3 regions of the Streptomyces yerevanensis genome follow, and region 2 is predicted to be linked to each of the others. Evidence: riboswitches for the same ligand, from Rfam matches in the RefSeq annotation. Region 2 holds a riboswitch; each other region holds the start of a gene.
What was found. A riboswitch is a leader RNA that binds a small molecule or an ion and turns the genes downstream of it on or off. The one in region 2 is predicted to bind cobalamin.
Positions count from the first base shown of each region.

Region 1 (4,993 bases), on a different contig from region 2:
GGAAGCGGCGGTCGCCGTCATCCAACGGCGGAAGAAGTCGGCGTCGAGCACAGGATCTCCTCGCATGGTGCTTGCGTAGTCATCGTGCTTGTCAGGTAAGGGAGTTGACCGGTCTCACATGCCCCAGCGCAGGCCCGCCGTACGCACCGGAGCGTCCCACAGCCGCAGCAGCTCCTCGTTGACCTGACACAGCGTCACCGAGGCTCCTGCCATGTCGAGCGAGGTGACGTAGTTCCCGACGAGGGTGCGCGCCACGGCGACACCACGCTCGGTCAGCACGCGCTGCACCTCCGCGTTGAAGCCGTACAGCTCCAGGAGCGGCGTCGCACCCATGCCGTTGACCAGCACCAGCACCGGATTCCTGGGGTTCAGGTCCTCCAGGACCGCGTTCACCGAGAAGTCGGCGATCTCCCGCGACGTCATCATCGCGCGCCGCTCGCGGCCGGGCTCGCCGTGGATGCCGATGCCCAACTCCAGCTCGCCGGGCGGGAGATCGAAGGTGGGGCTGCCCTTGGCCGGAGTCGTACAGGCGCTCAGTGCGACGCCGAAACTCCGGGAGCTCTCGTTGACCTGACGGGCCAGCGCCTCGACCCGCTCCAGCGGCTGGCCCTCATGGGCGGCGGCGCCCGCGATCTTCTCCACGAACAGCGTCGCGCCGGTGCCGCGCCGCCCCGCCGTGTAGAGGCTGTCGGTCACCGCCACGTCGTCGTTGACGAGCACCTTCGCCACCTGGATGCCCTCGTCCTCGGCGAGCTCCGCCGCCATGTCGAAGTTGAGTACGTCCCCGGTGTAGTTCTTCACGATGAACAGCACCCCGGCCCCGCTGTCCACGGCGGCGGCCGCCCGCACCATCTGGTCCGGCACCGGGCTGGTGAACACCTCTCCCGGACAGGCCGCCGACAGCATCCCCGGACCCACGAACCCGCCGTGCAACGGCTCGTGCCCCGAACCGCCACCGGAGACGAGCCCCACCTGCCCGGCCACCGGAGCGTCCCGCCGAACGATCACCCGGTTCTCTACATCCACGGTCAGCTCGGGGTGCGCGGCAGCCATGCCCCGCAGCGCGTCCGCGACAACCGTCTCCGCGACGTTGATGAGCATCTTCATTCCGTACCTCCGGGTGAGGTGAGCAGCCGTGGCCGCGTCCTGGATCTCTCAAAGCCTGCGGGTCAAGTATCGATCGCCGAGTGCGGTTGGGCACGGGTGGGAACGGCGGATCTCGTGCCCGCTTGGTGACGTCACCGGGTTTGGCGTGACGGTGTCCGGCTACTCGGACAGCGTGTCAGCGACAGATCAGCAGGAACTCGTCCGTTTCCTCGAGGACCGGTTCGCCTGTGCGCAGGCGTGTACCGAGTGCGCGCGGGTGTGTGCGCTGCGCGCGAGTCTCGCCGATCTCGACGGTCCCGAAGATCAACAGGAGCTGCGGCGCAAGAGCATCATGTGCGCGGAGGTCTGCGACGCGACCTGCCGCGTGCTGGCCGAGCAGACCTGGCAGGACGAGGCCGCGACGCGCGCCCAGGTCGAGTGGTGCCGCGGCGTCTGCCTGGAGACCGCGCACGTCTTCGACCGGAACCCCGGCGCCGAGGAGGGCGCGCTGGCCTGCCGGGACTGTGCGCGCGCCTGCACGGAGTTCCTCGCCCTGCTGAGGTGACGGGTTTGCTGGGGTGACGGTCCTGCCGGGATGTCGGCCGCCCTGAGGTGACGAGCAGCCGCCCAGGCCTCGGCCCGTCAGTCCCCGAGCCCCCGCCCCACCCGTACGTTCCAGCGTCCGGCCCGACCGCTGAGTTCCGTCGCGGTCAGCGGCGGTACGTCGATCCGCCAGAACGTCGGCTCCGGAGCACCGAGCGCCCGTACCACCACGGCCCGTACGATCTCCGGCTCGACGACGGCGAGGGTCCGGCCCGAGAACTGCCCGGCCGAATCGAGCCACTTGGCGACCCGGTCGCACAACTCGCGTACGGATTCACCGCCGTGCGGGGCGCAGGACGGATCCGCCAGCCAGCGCGCGACCGCCTCCGGCTCCTCGGCGCTCACCTCGGCCAGGCTCGCGCCGCGCCAGCGACCCACGTCCAGCCCCGCCAACTCGGGCTCGTCCGTGGCGTCGAGACCGAGCGCGCCGGCCGTCTCGCGGCAGCGCACGCCGGGGGAGACCAGGGCCCGGTCCACAGCGGGCAGCGCACCCGCTGCTGCCTCCGCGAGCCGCAGCCCGGCGGGGTCGAGAGGGCATCCGTCGTCGAAACGCGCCTCCCGCAGTGCGGCACTGATCGCTGGTGAGATCAACATCACTCGGCTGGTCATCGGCCCACTTTCGTACTCGAACGCCCGCTCAAAGCCCTTGCCCACACCGGGAATTGGCGCATGACCAGGGCAACGGCGCACTCTCCTGCACCGCGTGCGCCCTTGGCCGCCTCCCCGCTTCGCGGTACGGTCACGTCGATATTGACGACGGTTCGACGGAAGCCGGTGAGAATCCGGCACGGTCGCGCCACTGTAAGCCCGTAGCGACCGCCTCCCACCAGGGGCGGTGCAGTCCGGGCAAGTCAGACCCGTGGCCGTCGTCCTGTGCACCACCAAGATGGGACGCGAGTTCCCCAGGAGGTTCTGCCATGGCCCAGTCCGTCGCTCAGCCGACCGTGACCAACCCCGCTGTACCGGCCGCCGTGCCGGCCAAGCTGCCGATCGGCGCGATCGTCCCCTGGGCGGTCTTCTTCGGCATCCTGATGCTGGTCCTGCTCTACTTCGTCGGCGCCGAGCAGGGCGCCACCTCCGTGGTCTCCGGCGAAGGCGTGCACGAGTGGGTGCACGACGCCCGCCACCTCCTCGGCTTCCCCTGTCACTGACGGCGACGAGGAAGCGTACGAGCACATGGACTCAGCAACCGTCAGAAACCTCCTGGTGCGTGGCATGCTCGCGGGACTCGCCGCGGGCCTGCTCGCCCTGGTCGTCGCCTATTTCCTCGGCGAACCACGTGTCGACGAGGCCATCGCCTTCGAGGAGGCCCACGCCCACGAGCACGGCGGCGAGGAACTCGTCAGCCGCACCATGCAGTCCACCGCCGGTCTGAGCACCGGCGTCCTCGTCTACGGCGTCGCGTTCGGCGGCATCGCCGCCCTCGCGTACTGCTTCGCACTCGGCAGGATCGGCCGCTTCGGGCCACGCGCGAGCGCGCTGCTGCTGTCGACCGCGGGCCTGCTCGCGGTCTACGTCGTCCCGTTCCTCAAGTACCCCGCCAACCCACCCGCCGTCGGCGACCCCGACACCCTCAACCAGCGGACCACGCTGTACTTCCTGATGGTCGTACTCAGCGTGCTGCTGGCCGTCGGCACGGTGATCCTCGGCAAGCGCCTCGCGCCACGCCTGGGCAACTGGAACGCAACCCTCTCCGCGGGAGCCTTCTTCGTGCTCGTCGTCGGCCTGGCGTACGCGGTCCTGCCGTCGTACAACATGGTCCCGGAGGGCTTCCCCGGCACCCTGCTGTGGCAGTACCGGCTCGCCGCCCTCGCCATCCAGGTGACCCTGTGGACCGCGTACGGCCTGGTCTTCGGGTACCTCGCGGAGCGCGTGCTGGCTCCGCGTACGGCTGCTGCCCAGCGGGGGAGCGCCACGCAGGCAACTCCCGTACCGCAGTGAACAGTTGAGTCAAGCGATGGGCCCCCGGACAACCGGGGGCCTTTCCTTGTGCCACCCACGTGCCATCCACGTGTTACCCACTCCCGCGTGTTCCCAATTTCTGGAACACGTTCTACGGTGTGCGCCGTAAGACAGGGCGGCCGGAGCAGCAGGCCAGTAGGAGCCCCGTGGGAGCCAGGAGGCGCCGTGCATCTCGAATACACGCCGGAGCAGCAGGAGTTGCGCACCGAACTGCGCGCCTACTTCACCGAGTTGGTGCCGGAGAACGTCCACGCCCGGTACGCGGACCCGGCGGCGCAGAAGCGGTTCTACCGCGAGACCATCCGCCGGCTCGGCTCCGACGGCTGGCTCGGGGTGGGCTGGCCGAAGGAGTACGGCGGGCGCGGGCTGAGTCCGATGGAACAGTTCATCTTCTTCGACGAGGCCGCCCAGGCGGGCGTACCCCTGCCGCTGATGGCGCTGAACACGGTCGGACCGACGATCATGCAGTTCGGCACCGAGGAGCAGAAGGCGTACTTCCTGCCGAAGATCCTCTCCGGCGAGATCGACTTCGCGATCGGCTACAGCGAGCCCGACGCGGGCACGGACCTGGCCGCGCTCAAGACCAGGGCTGTTCGGGATGGCGATGAGTACATCGTCAACGGCCAGAAGATCTGGACGACGAACGGTGATACGGCGGACTGGGTGTGGCTGGCCGTCCGTACCGACCCGGACGCACCCCCGCACAAGGGCATCACCATGCTCCTCGTGCCGACCTCCGACCCCGGCTACTCCTGCACCCTCATCAACACCCTCGCCTCGCACGACACCACCGCGAGCTACTACGAGAACATCCGCGTCCCCGTCTCCCGCCGCGTCGGCGAGGAGAACAAGGGCTGGCGGCTGATCACCAACCAGCTCAACCACGAGCGCGTCACCCTCGCCGCGCACGGCACCATGGCCATCCGCGCCCTGCACGACGTACAGCGCTGGGCGCTGGAGACCAAGCTCGCCGACGGCCGCCGCGTCGTCGACCTCCCCTGGGTGCGCCGCCGCCTCGCCCAGACGCACACCAGGCTCGACGCGATGAAGCTCCTCAACTGGCAGATGGTGAACGCCGTCCAGGAAGCCACCCTCACCCCGCAGGACGCCTCCGCCGTGAAGGTGTACGGCTCCGAGGCACGCCGGGACGCGTACGCCTGGCTCATGGAGATCGTCGCGGCGGCGGGCGTCCTCAAGGAGAGCTCGGCGGGCGCGGTGCTCCACGGCGATCTGGAGCGCGGCTACCGCTCGGCCGTGATCTTCACCTTCGGCGGCGGGAACAACGAGATCCAGCGCGAGATCATCTCGTGGATCGGGCTGGGGATGCCGCGGGTACGGCGTT
Region 1 is NZ_JNWJ01000003.1:77,620-82,612, reverse strand. Features, by position in the region: gene dhaL (dihydroxyacetone kinase subunit DhaL) at 1-51, opposite strand, end outside; gene dhaK (dihydroxyacetone kinase subunit DhaK) at 115-1,107, opposite strand; gene OP79_RS03915 (four-helix bundle copper-binding protein) at 1,280-1,651, shown strand; gene OP79_RS03910 (histidine phosphatase family protein) at 1,729-2,298, opposite strand; cobalamin riboswitch at 2,410-2,570, shown strand; gene OP79_RS03905 (CbtB domain-containing protein) at 2,607-2,840, shown strand; gene OP79_RS03900 (CbtA family protein) at 2,866-3,630, shown strand; gene OP79_RS03895 (acyl-CoA dehydrogenase family protein) at 3,817-4,993, shown strand, end outside.
Region 1: linked by a shared signal. The riboswitch ahead of OP79_RS03905 (CbtB domain-containing protein) and the one ahead of OP79_RS11715 (ribonucleoside-diphosphate reductase subunit alpha) in region 2 are both predicted to bind cobalamin.

Region 2 (4,993 bases):
GTCGCGAAGAATGCGACCAGACGGCCGATGAGGTGCTGCTCGCCGGGTGACAGTTTCGCGAGATCTGTCACATCCGAGTGGAGGTCCACCTCCTCCACGGTCCAGGTGTTCTTGATCGCGTCCCGGTAGCGCTCGTAGAAGTCGGGGTAGCGCATGGGGCGGAGGGTCAGCTCGAAGCCCGGGTCGAGCAGGTTCTTGTCACTCATGATTACTGGCAGGCCTCGCAGGACTCGGGGTTTTCCAGGGAGCAGGCGACCGCGTCGGGGTCGGCGGCCTGCTGTACGGGGACGGGGGCGGCGGCCGAGGAGGAACCGGCCGCGCGGGCGATGCGGGTCGCCGGACGCGAGCGCAGGTAGTACGTCGTCTTCAGGCCCGACTTCCAGGCGTACGCGTACATCGAGGAGAGCTTGCCGATGGTCGGCGTCTCCAGGAAGAGGTTCACGGACTGGGACTGGTCCAGGAACGGGGTGCGGGCCGCGGCCATGTCGATGAGCCCGCGCTGCGGGATCTCCCACGCCGTGCGGTAGAGCCGTCGTACGTCCTCGGGGATCCAGGCGAAGTCCTGCACCGAACCGTTCGCCTCGCGCAGCGCCTCGCGGGTGCGGGCGTCCCAGACGCCCAGCTCCTTCAGCTCGTTCACCAGATACGAGTTGACCTGGAGGAACTCGCCGGACAGGGTCTCGCGCTTGAAGAGGTTGGAGACCTGCGGCTCGATGCACTCGTAGACGCCGGCGATGGAGGCGATCGTGGCGGTGGGCGCGATGGCGAGGAGGAGGGAGTTGCGCATGCCGGTGGTGGCGATGCGCTCGCGCAGGGCCGCCCAGCGCTCGGGCCAGGTGAGCTCGACGTCGTAGTGGTCGGGGTGCAGCACACCCCGGGCCGTACGGGTCTTCTCCCAGGCCGGAAGCGGGCCGCTGCGCTCGGCGAGGTCGGCGGAGGCCTCGTACGCGGCGAGCATGATGCGCTCGGCGATGCGGGTGGAGAGGGCCTTGGCCTCGGCCGAGTCGAAGGGAAGCCGCAGCTTGAAGAAGACGTCCTGGAGGCCCATCGCGCCCAGGCCCACCGGGCGCCAGCGCGCATTCGACCGGCCCGCCTGCTCGGTCGGGTAGAAGTTGATGTCGACGACGCGGTCGAGGAAGGTGACGGCGGTACGGACGGTGGCGTCGAGCCGTTCCCAGTCGAGATCATCGGTCGTCATATCGACAAAGGAACCCAGATTCACGGACCCCAGATTGCAGACCGCCGTCTCCCCGTCGTCCGTCACCTCCAGGATCTCCGTGCAGAGGTTGGAGGAGTGGACTGTGTGGCCGGGCAGGGCGGTCTGGTTGGCGGTGCGGTTGGCGGTGTCCTTGAAGGTCATCCAGCCGTTGCCGGTCTGCGCGAGGGTGCGCATCATGCGGCCGTACAGATCGCGGGCCGGGAGGGTCTTCCTCGCGAGGCCGTCCGCCTCCGCCTTGCGGTAGGCGGCGTCGAACTCCTCGCCCCACAGGTCGACCAGTTCGGGTACGTCGGAGGGGGAGAACAGGGACCACAGGCCGTCCTCGTCGACCCGGCGCATGAACTCGTCCGGGATCCAGTGCGCGAGGTTGAGGTTGTGCGTACGGCGGGCGTCCTCACCGGTGTTGTCGCGCAGCTCCAGGAACTCCTCGATGTCGGAGTGCCAGGTCTCCAGGTAGACGGCTGCGGCACCCTTGCGCCGGCCGCCCTGGTTCACGGCGGCGACCGAGGCGTCGAGGGTCTTCAGGAACGGGACGATGCCGTTGGAGTGCCCGTTCGTGCCGCGGATCAGCGCACCGCGGGAACGGATCCGGGAGTACGCGATGCCGATGCCGCCCGCGTGCTTCGAGAGCCGGGCGACCTGGTGATAGCGCTCGTAGATGGAGTCCAGCTCGTCCTTGGGGGAGTCGAGGAGGTAGCAGGACGACATCTGGGGGTGCCGCGTACCGGAGTTGAAGAGGGTGGGGGAGGAGGGCAGGTAGTCGAGCCGACTCATCAGGTGGTAGAGCGCGGCGACTTCGTCGACGGACCGGATGCTGTCGTCCTCGGCCAGTCCGGAGGCGACGCGCAACATGAAGTGCTGGGGCGTCTCGATGACCTCGCGGGTGATCGGGTGCCGCAGGAGGTACCGGCTGTGGAGCGTACGCAGCCCGAAGTAGCCGAAACGGTCGTCGGCCTGGGGGTCGATGAGCGAGTCGAGCCGCTCGGCGTGGATGCGTACGAACTCGGCGGTCCGCTCGGCGATGAGCCCTTCCTGGTGCCCCACGGCGACGGACTCGGTGAAGGACGTGACGCCCTGCGAGGCGGCCTCGGCGCGGATGCCGATGGTCAACAGGCGGGCGGCCAGCCGCGAGTAGGCGGGGTCCTCGGAGATGAGGCCGGCCGCCGCCTCGGTGGCCAGCTCGCGCAACTCCGTCTCGTCCGCGCGGGCGGACCGGCCGCGCAACGCGGCGGCGGCGACCCGGCCGGGGTCGGTGTCGGGGAGGTCGGCGGTCAGCTCGGTCAGGGTCCGCAACAGCGCGGTTCCGGGACTGTCGGTCTCCAGGGCTGCTGAAACCGGTTCGGCTGGCGCGATGGTCACGTGGGGCTCTCCCTCGCTCGGCAAGGGGCCTGCGGGGAGAGGGGGTTCGGGGCACACGGGCGTACGCGCTCTGCGACAGCGGGACGCCGCGTCCACCGGCCCACTCCGCGAGGCCCGGACGGTCATGGTCGCCCGGACCGGATTGGCCTGGGCGCGCTGTCGGCAGGTCCTCGGACTGACGCTCGCGCACGGCCAGTCCCGGGGACAGACATGCACAAGTACACCGTTGCGGGACAGTTCCGGATTCGCACCGGATTCCCCTGCGGCGACAGCGAGCATGAGCATACATCTTGTGCTGGGCTACGGAAGTGCACCCCACATGTTGTGTTGCATCGCGGAACCTCGATGGGACGCGACAGGCGAAGGCGTTGCGTTACGGTGCCTCCATGACGCCGGAGACCATCAGCTTGCGCCTGGACGAAGAGACGTATCGCGAGCTGGAAGAGCTGGCCGCCGCCTGGCGCGTCACTTTGGCAGAGGCCATCGGAGTGGCTGTGCACGAGGCGTACGTCCGGGAGCAGTACCGGCGTGCCGCCGCCGAGCTGGACGAGTGGCGCAACAACCCTGCCTATCGGGCGGAGGTCGCTGACGCGCGGGCGGAGGTTGAAGAGCCGCGTGTTTGGTGACGGCCGCTACAGCTCCAACTCGTAGGCCAGCAGGCTGATGTCGTCGAGGTGCGGGATCGGGTTCCAGTCGCGTTCCGGAGTGCGGGTGAAGCCGAGCCGTTCGTAGATGCGATGCGCGGAGTGCATGGCCCGCTGGGTGGAGAGCACGATGCGTACACAACCGGGAGTGGCCCGTGCCCGATCGACGCAGGCGTGTACGAGCGCCTCTCCGACACCCCGGCCACGAGCCTCCGGGGCGACGGCGAGCATCCGTATCTCGGCCTCATCGGGGCCCGAGATGTCGGCCATCGGTCCGCCGGACGGTACGAAGGTCACGCCGCCCAGCACGCGGTCGTGCTCGACGGCGATCAGCACATCGGCTGCGGCGGCCCGCTTCGCAACGTCCCGCAGCTCCCCCAGGTACCAATCACTCTCGCCGAAGTCGAGCAGGCCGTCCCCGAGATAGGCCTGCGCGGTGATCTCGCCGAGGGTCTCGTACTCGTCGGGCATCGCCTGCCTGATCGTGATGTCCATGGCTTGCAGTGTGCCGGAGAGGTACGACAACGGCCTGTGGATTTCGCCGCGGCCCTGTGTGGCTCAGCCCACCCCTGGCCACTGAGGCAGCGTCGCCGCGAAGTCCTTCGTGAAGTCGCGGGTGCCCGGCCCCAGGGCCACGCGCCCCGCGACGGCCGTGCGGGCGGTGAGCACGGGGGAGTCGGCGTAGTAGACACGCTGTGCGGCCGAGGGAATGAACACGGTCTTGCCGCGGGTCAGTTCGCTCGCGGACTCGACGATGACGGCGCCCTCCGCGGCGGTGATGAACGATTCGTCCGCGCACACCCCCACCGCGAGCGGATCGTGCAACGGGCAGGCGTCGCCCCCGCCGTGGCGGAGGTACGCGTCCATGTACACCCGCAGCAGCCGGACGGCGAGCGCCGTGCCCGGGCCCGCCGCCTCCAGGACGGCCAGGTCGGCGGGCCCGAGCAGGCAGCGGTGCGAGGCGTCCAGGTCGACCATCGTGAACGGGATGCCGGAGGAGACGACCACCTCGGCGGCGTCCGGGTCGGCCCAGATGTTGAACTCGGCGACCGGAGTGATGTTCCCGGGCACCTGCGCGGCGCCGCCCATGAACACGAACTTCTTGACGCGGTGGGCGAAGGCCGGGTCCTCCAGGAGTGCGATCGCCACGTTGGTGAGCGGGCCCGTGGCGCACACGGTGAGTTCGCCCTCGTACTCCCGGGAGAGCCGGATGAGGGCCTGCGCCGAGGACTCCGGCAGGTGGGCGGCCGTGGAGTCGGGCAGCGTCTCGTTGCCGAGGCCCGCCTTGCCGTGGAAGGCGGACGCGGACGTGTACGGGAGGCGGGTCAGGGGGCGGCCCGCGCCCCGGTGGACCGGTATGTCGGCGTCGATGCGCATTGCTCGGGCCAGGGCCCGGGCGTTGAGGTAGGTCTGCTCGGCGGGGAGGTTGCCTCCCACGGAGGTGTAGGCCTTCAGGTCCCACAGCCCCGTACCGAGCAGGTACTGCAGGGCCAGGGCGTCGTCGATGCCGGGGTCACTGTCGAGGACGATCGGTGAGCGAAGGGTCACAGCGGCCAGCGTAGCCGTGACCGGCTGGGCCGCCAGGGGGCGGCGGACTCCCCTGGCGGCCCCGGCGCTTAGTGCCCGGCCCCAGCCGTAGCCGGAGGCAGCTCCACCTGCACCCCCGCATCCCCCGCGTCCGCCGTGTAGTCCCCCGGAGACGTCTCGTCGATGCCGTCCGGCGCCTTCGCCGCCTTCAGTACGAAGGTCAGCACCACCGTCACCACCACGT
Region 2 is NZ_JNWJ01000009.1:137,059-142,051, forward strand. Features, by position in the region: gene OP79_RS11710 (ribonucleotide-diphosphate reductase subunit beta) at 1-206, opposite strand, end outside; gene OP79_RS11715 (ribonucleoside-diphosphate reductase subunit alpha) at 209-2,578, opposite strand; cobalamin riboswitch at 2,723-2,863, opposite strand; gene OP79_RS11720 (ribbon-helix-helix protein, CopG family) at 2,965-3,204, shown strand; gene OP79_RS11725 (GNAT family N-acetyltransferase) at 3,211-3,717, opposite strand; gene OP79_RS11730 (nucleoside hydrolase) at 3,781-4,770, opposite strand; gene mctP (monocarboxylate uptake permease MctP) at 4,839-4,993, opposite strand, start outside.

Region 3 (4,993 bases), on a different contig from region 2:
CTGCCGGGTGACCAGAATCTCTTCAACGGGTCCATGAGCCGGCTCAAGAAGTTCGCGAAGGGCTAGAAGCAAGGGCTAGCGGAGCCCAGTACTCCGCCTCAGTTCGACTCCCACGTCACCCCTCCGGTATATCCGGAGGGGTGACGCCTCGTTTTGGTACACCTCACGGTCCTGCCAAGTTCATCTTCCGTTCATCCAGGTTGCCTACGGTCCACAGACCGATGACGTCCGATAGAAGACCGGGTAACGGGTAAATGGAGAACTTCTCGCTGATCCTCGCGATAGTGGTGGTCACTGCCCTCGCGTTCGATTTCACGAACGGTTTCCACGACACTGCCAACGCGATGGCCACCACCATCTCGACCGGCGCCATGAAGCCCAAGGCCGCCGTGGCCATGTCCGCCGTACTCAACCTCGTCGGCGCGTTCCTCTCCGTGGAGGTCGCCAACACGATCTCCAAGGGCCTGGTCAACGAAGACGGCATACAACCCGAGGTGATCTTCGCCGCGCTCGTCGGCGCCATCCTCTGGAACCTGCTGACCTGGCTCGTCGGCCTGCCGTCCAGTTCCTCGCACGCCCTCATGGGCGGCCTGATCGGCGCCACCATCGCCTCGGCGGGCGCCGGCGCGGTGCACGGCGACGTCCTCGTCACCAAGGTGCTGATCCCCGCGATCGCCGCCCCGCTGGTCGCGGGCCTCGCCGCGATGCTCGCCTCCCGGCTGACGTACAAGCTCGGCAAGAACGCGAACGGCGAAGCCGCCAAGAAGGGCTACCGCACAGGTCAGATCGCCTCCGCCGGACTCGTTTCGCTGGCCCACGGCACCAACGACGCGCAGAAGACCATGGGCATCATCACCCTCGCCCTGGTCGCCGGCGGCGCCGTCGCCCCGGACTCGGACCCCCCGACCTGGGTGATCCTCTCCGCCGGTCTCGCGATCGCGCTCGGCACCTACCTGGGCGGCTGGCGCATCATCCGCACGATGGGCAAGGGCCTGACCGACCTTCAGCCGCAGCAGGGCTTCGCCGCCCAGACCAGCGCGGCCACGGTCATCCTGGCCTCCTCGCACCTCGGCTTCTCCCTGTCCACCACGCACTCGGTCTCCGGCTCGGTGATGGGCGCGGGCCTCGGCCGCAAGGGCGGTGTGGTGCGCTGGTCCACCGCCACCCGGATGTTCGTCGCCTGGGGCCTGACGCTGCCGGCCGCGGCTCTGGTCGCCGCGATCGCGGAGTACGTGACCTCCTTCGGCACTTGGGGCACCGCGTTCGTCGCCGTCTTCCTGGTCGCGTCCAGCGCCGCGATCTGGGTGGTCTCCCGCCGCCAGGTGATCGACCACACGAACGTCAACGACACCAACGGCACAGAGGAACCCGCCGACGTGGTGACCACGGCCATCACCGCCGTCACCCCGCCCCCGACGGGCACCGTCGAAGAGCCGGACACCGAGCCCGCCCCTACCGCCACGGTCTAAGGAACGAACAGCATGAAGATCGATTGGGCAGCCCTCGGCTCCGTCTTCGGAGTCAGCCTCATCGTCACCGTCGCCCTCGTGGGCCTCTTCACCCTCGGCATCGCCGGCCTCTCCAAGCGCGAGTCGGCGTCCGCCCAGGGCAACTCCGCGGCCCTCGCGACGACCGGCGCGTACGCCTGCTTCACGGCATGCACGGCGGCGGTGGCGTACGGGATCTATCTGATCGTGGCCTGACGTCCCGCACGCCACCCGCCTGTGTGGGCCTTCGCACACTCTCCCTTCGCAGGTCAGCGGCAAGTTGACGGCTGCTGATGGGCGTGGTGGACTGCCCGAGCCAAGTACGGCGGCAGAAGAGGAAGCCGGTGTGAGTCCGGCGCGGTCCCGCCACTGTCACCGGGGAAGTAACTCCCCGGGAGCCAGGAACTCTCGCCGTCGGTCTCGTCGAACCAGGGCGCGGACACCCTGAGTGAGGACATAACGCCATGCGCGGCTGCCTGTTGCGGATCAGTTTGCCGAGTACGAGGGATTCGAGGGCCCCAAGGGTTCTGCCTGACGTAGCGACAGGCTGACCCCCATGCGTGCCGATCGCGTTTTCGCGTACGGCGCCGCCGCCGGCCTCCTCGGTGACCAACTCCTCGGCGATCCGCGCCGTGGACATCCGGTCGCCGCGTTCGGGCGGGCCGCGGGCGCCGTGGAACGGGTGTTGTGGCGGGACCACCGTGGGTGGGGCGCGCTGCACACCGCCGTGTGCGTAGGCGGTGCCGTATCCCTCGCGGCCCTCGCCGCCACTTCCGTACGTACGTCCCGTGCCGCCTCCGTCGCGCTGACCGCCGCCGCCACCTGGACCGTGGTCGGCGGGACTTCGCTCGGCCGCGAGGCCCGGGCCATCGGCGAGGCACTCGCCGCAGGGGACATCGAGATGGCCCGGGAACGGCTGCCGCACCTGTGCGGACGGGACCCCCAGGCGCTGGACGCCGACGGGATCGCCCGGGCCGTCGTCGAGTCCGTCGCCGAGAACACCTCCGACGCGGTGGTCGGCGCGCTCGTGTGGGGCGCCGTGGCAGGTGTGCCGGGACTCGTCGGCTTCCGGGCCGTCAACACGCTGGACGCCATGGTCGGGCACAGGTCGTCCAAGTACCGGCGCTACGGCTGGGCTTCCGCGCGGCTCGACGACGTGGCGGGCTGGCCGGGCGCCCGGTTGACCGCCGTGCTCGCGACCGTCGCGGGCAGCGATCCACGCGGGGCCGTACGCGCCTGGCGCGCCGACGCCACCCGGCACCCGAGCCCCAACGCCGGGCCCGTCGAGGCCTCGTTCGCGGGAGCGTTGGGAGTACGGCTGGGCGGAACGCTGTCGTACGGCGGGCGAGTCGAGCACCGTCCGGTACTCAACGGCGAGGGGCGGGCCGTGCGGGTCGACGACATCGAGCGGGCCGTGCGGCTCTCGCGGCGCGTGAGCCGGCTCGCACTCGGTGCGACCGTCGCCGGGCGACTCGTCACGAGACGGCTCCTCACCAGACGACTCGACACAAAGGGGCGTACGTCATGAGCGGCGGCGGGCTGCTCGTCGCCGGGACCACCTCCGACGCGGGCAAGAGCGTGGTCACCGCCGGGATCTGCCGGTGGCTGGTTCGCCAGGGGGTGAAAGTCGCTCCCTTCAAGGCGCAGAACATGTCCCTCAATTCATTCGTCACACGCGAGGGCGCCGAGATCGGGCGCGCGCAGGCCATGCAGGCACAAGCCGCACGCGTCGAGCCGACGGCGCTCATGAACCCCGTACTGCTGAAGCCGGGCAGCGACCGCAGCAGCCAGGTCGTGCTGATGGGCAAACCGGTGGGCGAGTTGAGCGCGCGCGGCTATCACGGGGGCAGGCAGGAGAGGCTTCTCGGGACCGTGTTGGACTGCCTGGCCGAGTTGCGGGGCACGTATGACGCGGTGATCTGTGAGGGGGCGGGCAGTCCCGCCGAGATCAATCTGCGGCGGACCGACATCGTGAACATGGGGATCGCCAGGAATGCCCGGCTCCCTGTGCTGGTGGTCGGTGACATCGATCGTGGCGGGGTCTTCGCGTCGTTCTTCGGGACGGTCGCTCTGCTGTCGCAGGAGGATCAGGAACTCGTCGCCGGGTTCCTGGTCAACAAGTTCCGCGGCGATGTGTCGCTGCTGGAGCCGGGGTTGGACATGCTTTACGGCCTCACCGGGCGCTCGACATACGGTGTGCTCCCCTTCCAGCACGGGCTCGGCATCGACGAGGAGGACGGACTGCGGGTGTCGTTGCGGGGCACGGTGCGCGAGTCCGTGGTCGCTCCGCCCGTCGGCGAGGACGTCCTACGGGTCGCCGTCTGTGCGATCCCCCTCATGTCCAACTTCACCGACGTGGACGCGTTGGCCGCCGAACCGGGCGTCGTGGTGCGGTTCGTGGACCGCCCCGAGGAGTTGGCCGACGCCGACCTCGTGGTGATCCCGGGGACCCGCGGGACGGTGCGGGCCCTGGAGTGGCTGCGGGAGCGCGGCCTCGCGGACGCGCTGATGCGCAGAGCCGCTGAGGGGCGGCCCGTCCTCGGGATCTGCGGCGGCTTCCAGGTGCTCGGCGAGCACATCGAGGACGAGGTCGAGTCACGCGCGGGCCATGTCGACGGACTCGGACTGCTCCCCGTACGCGTGCGGTTCGCTCGCGAGAAGACCCTTACGCGGCCCGTCGGCGAGGCGCTCGGCGAGCACGTCGAGGGGTACGAGATCCATCACGGCGTCGCCGAAGTCACCGGCGGAGTCCCCTTCTTGGACGGCTGCCGGGTCGGCGAGATCTGGGGCACGCACTGGCACGGCTCACTGGAGTCGGACGGTTTCCGGCGGGCCTTCCTGCGCGAGGTGGCGGCCGCCGCGGGCCGCCGTTTCGTACCGGCCGCCGACACCTCGTTCGCCGCGCTGCGCGAGGAACAGCTCGACCGGCTCGGCGATCTGATCGAGAACCACGCGGACACGGACGCGCTGTGGCGACTCATCGAGTCGGGCGCGCCATCAGGACTGCCCTTCATTCCACCGGGAGCGCCCGCATGAGCACAGTGCTGTTGTTGTCGACCGCCGATACGGATCTGCTGGCGGCCCGGGCCGCTTCCGGCGCCTCGTACCGGATCGGCAATCCGACCCGGGTGGATGTGGCGGAGGAGCTGCCCGCGCTCGTCGAGGGCGCGGACATCGCCGTCGTACGCCTGCTGGGTGGCAAACGCGCCTGGGAGGACGGGCTCGCGGCGTTGAAGACGTCCGGGATCCCGACGGTTCTGCTCGGCGGGGAGACTGTCCCCGACGCGGAGTTGATGGCCGAGTCATCGGTACCGGCCGGTGTCGTGGCGGAGGCGCTGCGGTACCTCGTGGAGGGCGGCCCCGGAAACCTCGCCGAACTGGCCCGCTTCCTCTCCGACACCGTGCTGCTCACGGGCGAAGGCTTCGAAGAACCGCGGAAGATGGCCGAGTACGGAGTCCACGGCGAGCGTCCGTACGCCGACGGCCGCCCGACCATCGGCGTGCTC
Region 3 is NZ_JNWJ01000001.1:58,119-63,111, forward strand. Features, by position in the region: gene OP79_RS00295 (lysozyme) at 1-66, shown strand, start outside; gene OP79_RS00300 (inorganic phosphate transporter) at 255-1,469, shown strand; gene OP79_RS00305 (hypothetical protein) at 1,482-1,703, shown strand; cobalamin riboswitch at 1,774-1,917, shown strand; gene OP79_RS00310 (cobalamin biosynthesis protein) at 2,044-3,015, shown strand; gene OP79_RS00315 (cobyric acid synthase) at 3,012-4,523, shown strand; gene cobN (cobaltochelatase subunit CobN) at 4,520-4,993, shown strand, end outside.
Region 3: linked by a shared signal. The riboswitch ahead of OP79_RS00310 (cobalamin biosynthesis protein) and the one ahead of OP79_RS11715 (ribonucleoside-diphosphate reductase subunit alpha) in region 2 are both predicted to bind cobalamin.